One region of the Archangium minus genome, then DNA from elsewhere that is predicted to be linked to it. Evidence: riboswitches for the same ligand, from Rfam matches in the RefSeq annotation. Region 1 holds a riboswitch; the other holds the start of a gene.
The links. Region 1 has a riboswitch for thiamine pyrophosphate ahead of thiC (phosphomethylpyrimidine synthase ThiC). Riboswitches for the same ligand answer to the same signal wherever they lie in the genome.
Positions count from the first base shown of each region.

Region 2: another riboswitch for thiamine pyrophosphate. It lies ahead of F0U60_RS34520 (FAD-dependent oxidoreductase); the one in region 1 lies ahead of thiC (phosphomethylpyrimidine synthase ThiC).

Region 1 is NZ_CP043494.1:7,625,586-7,632,712, forward strand. Features, by position in the region: gene moaA (GTP 3',8-cyclase MoaA) at 1-387, shown strand, start outside; gene F0U60_RS30990 (DUF4870 domain-containing protein) at 391-780, opposite strand; gene thiC (phosphomethylpyrimidine synthase ThiC) at 901-2,784, opposite strand; TPP riboswitch at 2,825-2,933, opposite strand; gene F0U60_RS31000 (CBS domain-containing protein) at 3,175-3,612, shown strand; gene F0U60_RS31005 (universal stress protein) at 3,634-4,974, shown strand; gene F0U60_RS31010 (OsmC family protein) at 5,101-5,628, shown strand; gene F0U60_RS31015 (sigma-54-dependent transcriptional regulator) at 5,706-7,127, shown strand, end outside.
Region 2 is NZ_CP043494.1:8,492,290-8,499,416, reverse strand. Features, by position in the region: gene F0U60_RS34540 ((2Fe-2S)-binding protein) at 119-655, shown strand; gene F0U60_RS34535 (FAD binding domain-containing protein) at 652-1,647, shown strand; gene F0U60_RS34530 (xanthine dehydrogenase family protein molybdopterin-binding subunit) at 1,644-3,878, shown strand; gene F0U60_RS34525 (class I SAM-dependent methyltransferase) at 3,902-4,657, opposite strand; TPP riboswitch at 4,792-4,895, shown strand; gene F0U60_RS34520 (FAD-dependent oxidoreductase) at 5,039-6,001, shown strand; gene thiS (sulfur carrier protein ThiS) at 5,998-6,195, shown strand; gene F0U60_RS34510 (thiazole synthase) at 6,200-6,970, shown strand; gene F0U60_RS34505 (thiamine phosphate synthase) at 6,967-7,127, shown strand, end outside.

The DNA of each region.
Region 1 (7,127 bases):
GGCACGCCGGTACCCACCGCGGAGCTGGTGGAGCGGCTCCAGGCCTCCGGACTCTCCCTGGTCCCCGACGATGAGCAGCACGGCGCCACCGCGGGCCCGGCGACCTACTGGCGCGCGCCCGGGGGGCGGGTGGGCTTCATCTCTCCCCTCACCCAGAACTTCTGCGGCGGCTGCAACCGTGTGCGCGTGGCCTCCAATGGCGACCTGCGCAGTTGCCTCGGCGGACGCGCCCAGGCCCCGCTGCACGCGCTCATCCGTGGCGGCGCCACGGACGCGGAGCTCGCCTTGGCCATCCGCGCGGCCCTCGGCGAGAAGCCGGAGGGCCACCGCTTCACGGAGCCCGGCGCTGGCGCCTACCTGCTGCCCATGATGGGCATTGGCGGCTGAGCGTTACTTGATCAACCGGAGGGTGGCCGGGTAGCGGAACACCTCTCCGTTGTACGCCTTGATACCGGCGATGATCGTCATCACCAGCCCGAAGAGGGCAATGACGACGCCCAGGACGAGTCCCACGCCAATGCAGGCCGTCACCAGCGAGACGACGTAGCCGATCAGCAGGGTGATCTGGAAGTTGAGCGACTCCTTCGCGTGGTTGTCGACCCAGCCGGACTGAGCCCCCTTCGTGCTCCGGATGACGAGGGGCCCCACGAACCCGATGAACGGCATCGCAATGACGTAGGGAGCCAGGGTGAGCACGTGAGCGAGCATGGCCCACTGCTTCTCCTCCGCCGTGGGAAGCGGAGAACCCGTGATGAAGCCGGCCGGCTGCTGCACGTCCATGAGAACCCCTCCAGGTCCTGAGGGGGGCGCGATCACCGCGCCCCCTGGAGTCCATCATCCGACAATCCCGGGGCGGATGTCACGCACCGGGCGTCGGGTGGTGAGAGGAGACCTCAAAAGTCAGCGGTAGATCTCCGCGCCGGCCTTCTTGAACTCCTCGCTCTTCTCGGCCATGCCCGTCTCCAGGGCCTTCTGCTCGTCGAGCCCCACCTTCTCCGCGTAGTCGCGCACGTCCTGGGTGATCTTCATCGAGCAGAACTGCGGGCCGCACATGGAGCAGAAGTGGGCCACCTTGGCGCCCTCGGCGGGCAGGGTCTCGTCGTGGAAGGCGCGGGCGCGCTCGGGATCCAACGAGAGGTTGAACTGATCCTCCCAGCGGAACTCGAAGCGGGCCTTGGACAGGGCGTTGTCGCGCATCTGCGCGCCCGGGTGCCCCTTGGCGAGGTCCGCGGCGTGGGCGGCGATCTTGTAGGTGATGACGCCCTCCTTCACGTCGTCCCGGTTGGGCAGCCCCAGGTGCTCCTTGGGCGTGACGTAGCAGAGCATCGCCGTGCCGAACCAGCCGATCATCGCCGCGCCGATGCCGCTGGTGAAGTGATCATACCCCGGCGCGATGTCCGTGGTGAGGGGCCCCAGCGTGTAGAAGGGCGCCTCGTGGCACACCGCGAGCTGCTTCGTCATGTTCTCCTGGATGAGGTGCAGGGGCACGTGGCCGGGGCCCTCGATCATCACCTGCACGTCGTGCTTCCAGGCGATCTTCGTCAGCTCCCCCAGCGCCTCCAGCTCGCCGAACTGCGCCGCGTCGTTGGCGTCCGCGATGGAGCCCGGCCGCAGCCCGTCACCCAGGCTGAAGCTGACGTCGTACGCCTTGAGGATCTCGCAGATCTCCTCGAAGTGCGTGTAGAGGAAGTTCTCCTTGTGGTGGGCCAGGCACCACTTGGCCAGGATGGAGCCACCCCGGCTGACGATGCCGGTGACGCGCTTCGCCGTGAGCGGGATGTAGCGCAGCAACACGCCGGCGTGGATGGTGAAGTAGTCCACCCCCTGCTCACACTGCTCGATGAGGGTGTCGCGGTAGATTTCCCAGGTGAGCTCCTCGGCTTTGCCGCCCACCTTCTCCAGCGCCTGGTAGATGGGCACCGTGCCGATGGGCACCGGGGCATTGCGGAGGATCCACTCGCGCGTCTCGTGGATGTTGCGGCCGGTGGACAGGTCCATCACCGTGTCCGCGCCCCAGCGGATGGACCACACCATCTTCTCCACCTCCTCCTCGATGGAAGAGGTGACGGCCGAGTTGCCGATGTTGGCGTTGATCTTCACCAGGAAGTTGCGGCCGATGATCATCGGCTCCAGCTCCGGGTGGTTGATGTTGGCCGGGATGATGGCCCGGCCCCGCGCCACCTCGTCCCGCACGAACTCAGGGGTGATCTCCCGAGGGATGGCGGCGCCCCAGGAGTGGCCCGGGTGCTGCCGGGACAGCTCGGCGGCCACGGCCTCGCGCTTGAGGTTCTCGCGCACGGCCACGAACTCCATCTCCGGGGTGATGATGCCCTTGCGGGCGTAGTGCATCTGGGTGACGTTGGCACCCGGCCTGGCCACCAGCGGCTTGCGGCGGTGGGCGAAGCGCAGCCCGTTCAGGCGCGGGTCCGACTCGCGGGTGCGGCCATACTCGGAGGTGACTCCAGGCAACTCCTCCACGTCCCCCCGGCGGCGGATCCACTCGGCACGCAGCGCGGGCAGCCCCGCCCGGAGATCGAGGGTGGCGTCGGGATCCGTGTACGGGCCGCTCGAGTCATAGACGAGGATGGAGGGGTTGGGCGTCACCTTCGCGTCCGGACCGTGGCCGTGGCGGGTGGGCGTCTGGCTGATCTCCCGCATGGGCACGCGGATGTCCGGGTGCTGGACGCCGGACACGTACACCTTGCGCGAGGCCGGTAGGGGCCCGCGGGTAATACCCTCCAGCACCTTGCCATCCACCTTGAGGCTCTTCGAGGCTCCGCTCACGTCACTCCTCCTCTGCCCGGACAAAGGGAGCGGGCAAGAAGAGGAGCGCCCGCCGCTTCCCTCCGCCGGTGCTAACCGGTTCAGGTTCCAAGGGTTGGCCGCTCCACGGCCGTCTCAGCCTCTCTCCGGAGGCACCCCTAGCGACTGGGCTGGGGTGTAGCGCACCGGAGGACCCCGCTTCAACCGTTTGGAGGGCGCCCTGTTCACGAGGAAGCCATCAGGCAAGTCCCCGCAGCATCTGCGGGTGGCTCGCGAAAACACGAAAACGTTGCGGCTGGCAACTACCGCGTATGGCAGCCAACGTGGCGGGCCCAGAGGGGAGACCTCCTTGGAACCAAACCTGCAATAGCTTCTTTCAGAACCCACGACACACGAGGACCGGAGATACGTATGCAGACCGTCGGAGAGCTGATGACCCACAGCAATCTGGTCACGCTCACGGAGACCCAGAACCTGGCCCTGGCAGAGGAGTTGCTCCGCCTGCATCGCATCCGCCACCTGCCGGTGGTCCGTAACGGCAAGCTCGTAGGGCTCATCACCCATCGCGATCTGCTGCGAGCCGCGGCGCAGCGCGGCGGAGCGGATCCTGCCAAGCAGCCGCTGTGGGCCTCGGACGTCATGGTGCGTGACGTAAAGACGGTGCGTTCGGACACGCCCACCCGCGACGCGGTGAAGCTGATGCTGGACAACAAGTACGGCTGCCTGCCCGTGGTGGGAGCGGACGGAGAGCTGGTCGGCATCCTCACGGAGGCGGACATGGTCCGCTACGCCCAGCACCTCATCGAGGATATGGACCGCCGCAGCCTGGCGGCCGAGTACGAGGCCTGAGACAGGCCATGGGGGAGCACCATGTCGATCGTCTTCGGAACGGACTTCTCGGAACGGGCGATGACGGCAGCCAAGGCGGCGGCGGCACTCGCCCGCCGCAGTGGCGAGGTGCTCCACCTGGTACACGTCACCGAGTACGGCAGCGCGGGGCGCACCACCTCGGCCGATGAGGCCCTGCGTCGGGATGCGCTCGCCCGCCTGGAGGAACAGGCCGCTGCGCTGCGCACCGAAGACACGCGGGTGGAACTCCACCTGCTAGAGGGCTCCCCGGACGAGGTGCTCGTCGAGCATGCCGCCGTCGTTCATGCCTCGCTCATCGTGGTGTCCCACCATGGGCAGCGAGCGCCGCGCTGGCGCATCGGCAACGTGGCCGAGCGGGTGGTGCAGTCCGCCCGGTGCCCGGTGCTGGTCGTCCGCTCGGCGGGCCCTCTGGAGGCCTGGGCTCGTGGAGAGCGCAGCCTGCGTCTGCTCCTGGGCTTGGACTTCTCCTCGCCCTCGGAGGCGGCGGTGGCCTGGGTGCGCAAGCTGCGCACGCTCGGCAACTGCGAGGTGGTGGCTGCCCACCACTACTGGGGCGCGGATGCCCACGTGCGCTATGGCGTCCCCCTCTCCCCCGAGTCCGAGGTGACGTCCGAGGTCGAAGAGGCGCTGCGGAGAGATCTCACAGCCCGCCTGGGCGACATGCCCGGCACCGGCGCGGTGTGGGTGCACCTGGATATCGGTCTGGGCCGGCCCTCGGATGCGCTGGTCGCACTGGCGCGCAAGGAAGAGGCAGATCTCATCGTGGTGGGCACCCACCAGCGCACCGGAGCGAGCAAGTGGTGGTACGGCTCGGTGTCGCAGCGCATTGTCCATGAATCGCCCGTCTCGGTGCTGTGTGTGCCGGCCAGCATGGCCTCAGCGCTCACCATCCCCGAGGTGCGCCGGGTGCTGGCCCCCACGGACCTCTCCGAGGTGGGCGTCAGCGCCATCCGCCATGCCTATTCGATCGTCCCCGCCGGCGGCACCGTCTACCTGCTGCACGTGCTGGAGCCCCTGGACGGAACACCGCCCCTCTACGCTCAGTACCTCGGGCCGCAGGGCGCCCCAGCCCACACCCCCGAGCAGGAGCGCCTCGCCGAGCAGCTGCGGGGACTCATCCCTCCCGAGGCGGCTGCTCGTGGCATCTCCACGCGGGTGGAGGTGGTGCACGGACGGAAGGTGTCCGAGGCCATCAACCAGGCGGCCGAGCGGCATGGCTGCGACATCATCTGTCTGGCCACCCATGGGCGCTCGGGGTTGAGCAAAGCGCTGGTGGGCTCGGTGGCGCAGGAGGTGCTTCAGAACAGCTCCAGGCCGGTGTTGCTCATCCGACCTACCTGAGCAGGCGGGCACTCAGCCTCCTGCCCTGAGGCCCGCCGAGGCGTGCTCATTTTGTCGTGCTGGGAGGTCTTTCCGGCACGCACATTGAAGGTCCCATCATGGGTAAACGATACCCGGAGGTGCGATGTGACCTACGTTGCCATCACCGAGTTCGAGACGCGGCTCCAGTGGGAGAGGGAGTATGGAGCACGGCTGTCTGGAGATCGGGTACCGGCCATTCCCTTGGCTGGACAGCTTGATGAGCTGGAAGGGCAGTGGAACCCGGAGACTCTGCTGGTGGGCGCCGTAGAGGGACGTACCCTTTTGGCCTTCCTGGAGCAGGCGCGTTCCCTGGGTGTGGAGATTCTTTTCTACCAGAGCTCCGCGGTGGCCCGCCGGGTGGATGGTCCGGATGGACTCCCCCACTACACGGACCTGATCGTCCGGCCCCATGTGGCCGTGCGGAACGAGGATGACGCGGCGCTCGTCCGGCGCGTCTTCGATGCGCTCCCGGAGCGCTGCTTCCCCAGTTCCGTGCTGCGGATTACCCCGCGCATCGAGCCCATCATCGACACCTGGGACGAGCAGCACGAGGAGGCGCTCGAGGAGGATCGCCTCCATGAACAGCCGTGGTGTTGGCTGCGAGGGGGGCGTGCAGCCGGTTACGACCCTTGACGCGGCGTGCCGGGCGTGGTTGCTCACCGTCTCCGGAATTCGCCCGTCCTGGGCGATTGCTTGTTACGGTTCACACCATGTCCGCTCAACGCATCCTGGTCGTCGACGACGAGGTCAATGCCCGCCGCGCCATCGCCACCATCCTGGGCGAGGAAGGTTATGAAGTCGCCGAGGCCTCCAATGGCGAGGAGGGGCTCGCTCGCCTGGCCGATTTCTCGCCCGCCGCCGTCCTGACGGATGTGCGCATGCCGAAGATGGACGGGCTCACCTTCCTGGCGAAGGCCCGCGAGCAGGGCTCGGACGCCACGTTCATTGTGATGACCGCCTTCGCCAGCGTGGAGACGGCGGTGGAGGCCATGCGCGCCGGCGCCGAGAACTACCTGGTGAAGCCCCTGGACGCCAACGCCGTGCTGGTGGTGCTGGGCAAGGCCTTGGAGAAGCGGGCCCTGAAGCGCGAGACGGAGACCCTGCGCGAGCAGGTGCGTCAGCGCACGCGCTTCCACAACATCATCGGCGAAGCGCCCCAGCTCCAAGCCATCTACGACGTGGTGCGCCGGGCGGCGACGACCCGGGCCACGGTGCTCATCCTCGGTGAGTCCGGCACGGGCAAGGAGCTGATCGCCCAGGCCATCCACCAGGAGTCCCAACGGCGCGACAAGCCCTTCATCAAGGTGCACTGCGCCGCGCTCTCCGAGAACCTGCTGGAGAGCGAGCTGTTCGGCCACGAGAAGGGCGCCTTCACCGGCGCGCTGGCCCGCAAGGAAGGCCGCTTCGAGCTGGCCGACGGGGGCACCCTCTTCCTGGACGAGATTGGTGAGATCTCCCCGTCCGTGCAGGTGAAGCTGCTGCGCGTGCTGCAACAGCGCGAGTTCGAGCGCGTGGGCGGCACGCAGTCGCTGAAGGTGGACGTGCGCATCGTGGCGGCCACCCATCGGGATTTGACGGCCGAGGTGAAGGCAGGCCGGTTCCGCGAGGACCTCTACTACCGGCTGAACGTGGTGGCGGTGACGTTGCCCGCTCTGCGCGAGCGCAAGAGCGACATCCCCGCGCTGGTGAACCACTTCCTGGAGAAGTACAGCGACTCGTACGGCAAGGACGTGCGGGGGCTGGCACCGGGCACGCTGCAGGCGCTGCTGTCGTATGACTGGCCGGGCAACATCCGCGAGCTGGAGAACGCCATTGAGCGTGCCGTGGTGCTGGCCGCGGGCAACGAGCTGACGACGGATGATCTGCCGCCCGTGCTGCGTGGCCCTCGGCCCACCGGCTCATCGCCGTCGTCGCTCATCCCGGGCGCCTCGCTGGCGCAGATCGAACGCGAGGCGATCCTCCGTACCCTGGAGATGGTGCACGGCTCCACCACGCGGGCCGCGGAGATCCTCGGCATCAGCGTGCGCAAGGTGCAGTACCGACTCAAGGAGTACAGCGCCGCCACGGACGGCAAGCCCGCTCCGCCCCCGAGTCCGGAGGAGGAGAACTCGGAATCCGAGGCCGTCTCCGAG
Region 2 (7,127 bases), 870 kb from region 1:
CGCGCCCGTCCGCGGTCCCAGTATCGACTACTCAATAGCGTGATGACCTTTGGTCAGCCCCCGTGCTCGAGCCGATGAAGATTGGCGCTCCCGGGTGTCAAACCACGAAGGTGTTCACATGAGTACTTCAGCCAAGGATCCGACCCAAGGGGCGTCTCCGGCGGGTCTGCCCTCGACCCATCAGGTCACCCTCAAGGTCAATGGTGTGGAAAAACGGATGGAAGTCGCGCCCTGGACGACTTTGCTCGACCTGTTGCGCGAGTCCCTCGACCTGACGGGCACGAAGAAGGGCTGTGACCACGGCCAGTGCGGGGCCTGTACCGTCCTCGTCAACGGCAAGCGTATCAACTCGTGTCTGACGTTGGCCGTCATGAAGGATGGCGCGGAGGTGATGACCATCGAAGGGTTTGCCGCGGGCGAGACGCTCCACCCGCTCCAGGAGGCGTTCATCGAGTACGACGCGTTCCAGTGTGGCTACTGCACTCCCGGCCAGCTCTGCTCCGCCCTCGGGTTGCTCAATGAGGGCAAGGCGAAGACGCTGGATGACATTCGCGAGTTGATGAGCGGCAACATCTGCCGTTGTGGCGCCTATCCCAACATCCTCGCGGCCATCGAGAAGGTGCGGCGGGAGCGAGAAGGGGGCGCCGAGCGATGAACCCCTTTTCCTTCGAGCGGGCCGAGAACGTCGCTGGCGCCGTGAGCGCGATCGCCAAGAAGGACAGGGCTCGGTTCATTGCGGGTGGCACCAACATTCTCGATTTGATGAAGGAGAATGTTTCACGCCCGAGCCACCTGATCGACATCACGCGGCTGCCCCTGGGTCAGATTGAGGAGACCGGGGACGGCGGCTTGCGAATCGGCGCGCTCGTCACGAATGCGGACGTCGCCTACAACGAGCAGGTCGAGCGGCGCTACCCCTTGCTCGCGAAGGCGATCCTGGCCGGCGCCTCGGCACAGCTGCGCAACATGGCGACCACGGGCGGCAACCTGCTCCAGCGCACGCGCTGTTATTACTTCTACGACACGGCCACGCCCTGCAATAAACGAGAACCCGGCACGGGGTGCGGCGCGATCGGCGGCTTCAATCGCAACCATGCGATTCTGGGCACGAGCGACAAGTGCATCGCCACCCATCCCTCGGACATGTGCGTGGCGCTCGCGGCGCTCGCTGCGGTCGTTCGCGTGACCGGTCCCAACGGAGAGCGCGCGATCCCTTTTTCCGAGTTCCATCGTCTGCCCGGGGATACTCCGGAGCTTGATACGAATTTGCGGCCCGATGAGCTCATCACCGCGGTGGAGTTGCCCGCGAAGGGCTTCGCTGGGCATTCCGCCTACCTGAAGATCCGGGACCGTCAGTCCTACGCCTTCGCGCTCGTGTCGGTGGCGGCAGCGCTCGACCTGGACGGAGGTCACATCCGGGAGGCCCGGCTGGCACTCGGCGGCGTCGCCCACATGCCCTGGCGCGACACGCAAGCCGAAGCGCTGCTGAGCGGCAGGCCCGCCACCGTGGAGCACTTCCGCTCCGCGGCGGAGGCGATCGTCCGGGATGCAAAGGGCTTTGGTCACAACACCTTCAAGATCGAAATGGCGAAGCGGGCAGTGGTGCGCGCCCTGGAACAGGCCGCCGGGATGGAGCAAACCTCATGACGACGACATCGAACCTGCTCGGAAAGCCCATCAACCGCGTTGACGGCCGCCTCAAGGTGACGGGCGAGGCGAAATACGCCGCGGAGTTCAACGTCCCTGGTCTCCTCCACGGCTCCGTTGTGTCGAGCGCGATCGCCAAGGGGCGGATCAAGAAGATCGACACGCGTGAGGCCCTCGCCATCCCAGGCGTGCTCCACATCTTCACGCACGAGAACCGGCCGCGACTCGCCTGGTTCGACCGCAGCTACCGTGACGAGGATGCTCCCTCCGGTTCGCCTTTCCGGCCGCTCTATGACGACAAGATTGTCTACAGCGGACAGCCCATCGCGCTGGTCGTCGCCGAGACGCTCGAGGGGGCCCGCTATGCCGCGTCGCTCGTCCGGGTTGAGTACGACTCCCATTCACCCGAGACGGACCTGCGAGCCCGCCGTGAGGAGGCCTACGAGCCGCGAGAGGGAAAGGGCGGGTACGAGCCGCCGCCCAAGCCGAGGGGTCATGCCGACAAAGCCCTCGCCAGGGCCGCTGTGCGGGTCGATGCGGAGTACTCGTCGCCCGTTGAGCACCACAACCCCATGGAGATGCACGCAACGACGGTCATCTACGAGACCGACGGCATGCTCACCGTCTACGACAAGACCCAGGGCGTGCAGAACAGCCAGCAATACATCTCGAAGGTGTTTCACCTCTCTCCGGAAGAGGTGCGTGTGCGCTCGCCTTTCGTCGGCGGGGCCTTCGGCTCGGGGTTGCGTCCGCAATATCAACTGTTCCTGGCGGTGATGGCGGCGCGCGAGCTGAAGCGCTCCGTCCGGGTGCCGCTGACGCGTCAGCAGATGTTCACCTTCGGCCACCGCCCCGAGACCGTGCAGCGGGTGGCGCTCGGCGCGTCGTCCGATGGCACCCTCGAAGCCGTCATCCACGAGGCGATCTCCGAGACCTCGCGCTTCGAGGATTACATTGAGGTCGTCGTCAACTGGTCGGGGTTGCTCTACCAGAGTGACAACGTGCGGCTGAATTACAAACTCGTTCAGCTGGACAACTACACACCCATCGACATGCGTGCGCCGGGCGCGGTCCTGGGCGTCTACGCGCTGGAATGCGCGATGGACGAGCTGGCCTACAAGGTGGGGATCGACCCACTCGAGTTGCGGCTGAAGAACTACGCCGAGCGGGATCAGAACCAGGACAAGCCCTTCTCGAGCAAGGAGCTGCGTGCCTGTTATCGGCAAGGCGCCGAGCGGTTCGGCTGGGCCAGGCGCACTCCCGCCCCTCGCTCGATGCGAGACGGCAAGCAACTGGTAGGTTGGGGCATGGCCACCGGCATCTGGGAAGCGATGCAACAGCAGGCCAGCGCAAAGGCGGTCTTGAGCATTGATGGCAAGCTCATCGTCAGCAGCGCCACCGCTGACATTGGGACTGGGACCTATACCGTCATGACCCAGATTGCCGCGGACACGCTCGGCCTTCCAGTGGAGGATGTGACGTTCAAGCTGGGTGATTCCTCGCTGCCCAAGGCACCCGTCGAAGGCGGCTCGTGGACCGTGTCCTCCGTTGGTTCGGCGGTGAAGGCTGTTTGCGAGAAGGTGCGCGAGCGGTTGTTCCAGCTCGCTCGGAAGGTGCGCGGCTCGCCGCTCGCGAAGGCGAGTCTGGACGAGGTGTCATTCGTCGAAGGGCACATCCGGCTGACGAAGGAGCCATCGCGGGCGGTGTCGCTCACCGAGGCCATGCGACACGGCGAGGTCCTCAGCATCGAAGAAGAGACGTTGGCCCTGCCCAACATGCCCAAGCAATCGAGGTTCACCCGGTGCACACACTCGGCGGTGTTCGCGGAGGTGAAGGTCGACGAGGACCTCGGCACTGTGAAGGTGACGCGTGTCGTCAGCGCCATCGCGGGAGGCCGGGTCTTGAACCCGAAGACGGCGCGAAGCCAGATCCTCGGTGGGGTTGTCTGGGGGATTGGCATGGCCCTGGAAGAGGAGTCGGCCATGGATCAGAAGCTCGGCCGGTTCATGAACCACAACCTGGCCGAGTACCACGTCCCCGTGAACGCCGATGTGCAGGACATCGACGTCATCTTCGTCGAGGAGGACGATTCGATCGTCAACCCGCTCGGTGCCAAGGGGTTGGGGGAGATCGGCATCGTCGGCGTGGCGGCCGCGATTGCCAACGCCATCTTCCACGCGACGGGAAGGCGCGTCCGGAATCTGCCGATCACGCCCGACAAGCTGCTGTAGGGCGTGACGCGGTCCGCTGAAGCCTACGGCTTGGGGATGAGGATCAGATCCTCATCCTGCGTCAGGCGGTACACCCCGTCCGCCTCCTGGCAGCGTTCGGCGTGCTTGCGAATCCTGGCGTCGAGCGCGCGCGCCTCGTGCTCGCTCAGGGCGGCGAGTTGTTCTGGAGTGCAACAGTCCTCGAACACGAAGAAGCGGCAGAGCGTGTACATCTCCTCGAAGGAGGTCGCGGAGAAACCATTCAGGGTCGTGGCCACTTCGTAGGGGAGTTGCTTCTCCTTCAGGACGGCATGGAGTTGCTCGCTGCTGATCACCGTCTGTGTGAAGTCGCGATGCAGCTCGTAGTTCTGTCCGCGGCCGGAGCCGAGGACAATCAGGCAGTAGCCTCCCGGGCGCACGCGCGCGAGCAGCCGGTCGACGAACCGTCCCCAGTTGGCGACGGGCACGTGGTACAGGACGTGCGAGCAGAGGACGAGATCGTACTGCTCGGGTGACTGATAGCCCTCCAGGTCCGTGTGAAAGAGCTGGGCTCCGGGGTGCTCGAACGCGCTGAGCTGGTTTCGATTGGGCTCGAGCAGGGTGAGCGAACCGAAATGCGGCGCGAGCCGCCGGGCGACCGTGCCTGGTCCCGCGCCCACATCAAGCAGCGACGGGCGCTTGGGCATCCGGGAGAGGAGATTCTGCTCGACCCACTGCCCGATGTTCTCGTGGTGCCTGGCCGTCTTGGCGAGCAGGTGGAAGGCGGTGGCGTAGTCTTGGGGTGAGAGCGTGATGTTCATGGTGCGAGCTCCTCGGGAATCAGTCCCGACGTGAGTCCCTATCGTGCTCTCTCTGCATCAGAAGGGTAGGGGAGCGTGTCGAACATCGGGTGCAGGAGCCCCTTGCCGTCGCGTCGCCCGGCTGCTAGCCATGGGCCATTCCGTTGGGGTGCCCCTTCCCGGGGGCTGAGAGGCCAGGCGCCAACCCATCGAACCTGATCCGGCTAGGACCGGCGTAGGGAACGGAGAGCTGCAAGGGCGCGCGATCTCTCAATCGTGGCCCTGGAGCTTCCTCTGAACCCTCGCCGGTAAGAGAGGAAGCGCGATGCAGACGCCCACAGCCCTTGCGAGCACCCTCACCGCCCAGAACGCCCACCGCGTCTTCGGGGTGGAGGTCTGGGCATGAGCGGCTACACGATCCTCGGCGCCGGGGTCATGGGCCTCTGCACCGCCGTCGAGCTCGCGAGCCGTGGCGGGAGGGTGACGCTGGTTGATCCCCAGCCCGAACCGGGCCCCCATGCCTGTTCTTGGTGGGCGGGTGGGATGCTCGCCCCCTTCTGCGAGGGAGAGACGGCTGAAGAGCCGGTCATCCGGCTCGGCCAGACCGCCGCTGACTGGTGGGTGGCTCAGGGGGTGGAGGTCATTCGCCGCGGCACGTTGGTCCTCGCCCTGGGCCGCGACCGGGCCGAGCTCGACCGCTTCGCCGCCCGGACGCGGGAGCACCAGTGGGTGGGTCGCGAGGAGCTCGCCGCGCTCGAACCCGATCTCGACGGCCGCTTCCACCGCGGGCTCTTCTTCCCAACCGAGGCGCATCTGACGCCGCGCGTGGCCCTCTCCACCCTGCGCGCCCGTGCCGCGGCGCTCGGCGTCGCCTTCGCGCAGACCGCGCCCGAGGGCCAGCGCATCGACTGCCGGGGCCTTGCCGCGCGCGATGCGCTCCCCGAGCTCCGCGGTGTGAAGGGCGAGATGCTGGTGCTGCGCCTCCCCGAGCTGGCCCTCTCGCGCCCGATTCGGCTCCTCCACCCGCGGATCCCGATCTACCTCGTCCCTCGTGGCGACGGCATCTACATGCTCGGCGCCACGATGATCGAAAGCGCCCAGCGCGGGCGCGCGAGCGTCCGTTCCGTGATGGAGCTCCTCAGCGCCGCCTATGCACTGCACCCGGCCTTCGGCGAGGCGGAGATCCTCGAGATCGGCACCGATGCGCGGCCTGCCTTTCCTGACAACGTCCCGCGTCTCATCCAGCGCGACGGCACGCTCTTCCTCAATGGCCTCTACCGCCACGGCTACCTGATGGCGCCGGTGCTGGCGCGGATGGCGGCCGACCACCTTCTGTCCGGCAAACCCGTGGAGCTCTTGCAATGAAGATCACCGTGAATGGCGAGGCGCGCGAGACGTCGAGCGAAACGCTCGGCGCGCTCCTCCTGGAACTGGGTCATGGCAACGCCAAGGTCGCGACGGCAGTGAACGAGGCCTTCGTGCCCGCTGCGGCGCGAGACGGGCTGCGTCTCGCCGCGGGTGACCGGGTGGAAATCGTGGCGCCCCGGCAGGGAGGGTGAGCCAATGCCAGTCTTCTACGGAACCGAAGTCGCCTCGCCCCTGATGCTCGGCACCGCGCAATATCCCTCGCCCGCCGTGCTGGCCGAGGCCTTCCGTCGTTCGGGCGCGGGCGTCGCCACCGTCTCGGTTCGCCGCGAGGCGGGGGGTGAGCGGGCAGGGCAGGACTTCTGGCGCCTGATCTCAGGGCTCGGCGTGCGGGTGCTCCCCAACACTGCTGGCTGCCACAGTGTCCGCGAGGCGGTCACCACGGCCCAGATGGCGCGCGAGCTCTTTGAGACCGATTGGATCAAGCTCGAGGTGATTGGCAATGCCGACACGCTCCAGCCGGATCCCTTCGGCCTGGTCGAGGCGGCGCGGATCCTCGTGGCCGAGGGCTTCAAGGTCTTCCCCTACATGACCGAGGACCTGGTGCTCGCCGACCGCCTCTTGCAGGCGGGCTGCGAGGTGCTGATGCCCTGGGGCGCGCCGATCGGGACGGGGTTGGGGTTGCTCAATCCCTACGGCCTGCGCAGCCTGCGCGCGCACTTCCCCGATGTACCGATGGTGATTGACGCGGGGCTGGGCCTGCCGAGCCAGGCCGCCGCGGCGATGGAGATGGGCTTCGACGCGGTGCTCTTGAACACCGCTGTCGCCAAGGCGGGCGATCCCGCGGCGATGGCCGAGGGCTTCGCGAAGGCTCTGGAGGCTGGGCGCCTCGCCCGCGGCGCCGACCCGATGCCGCCGCGAGACATGGCCGCGCCCTCCACTCCGGTGATTGGAAAGGCCTTCCTGTGACGCTCGACCGCTTCTACCCGATCTTCGACGACGTGGACTGGCTGCCCCGAGCGCTTCCCTTGGGCGTGAAGCTTGTCCAGCTCCGCCTCAAGAACCGCGCGCCGGACGAGCTGCGCCGCCAGATTTCCGCCGCCCGCGACCTCTGCCGCAAGGCTGG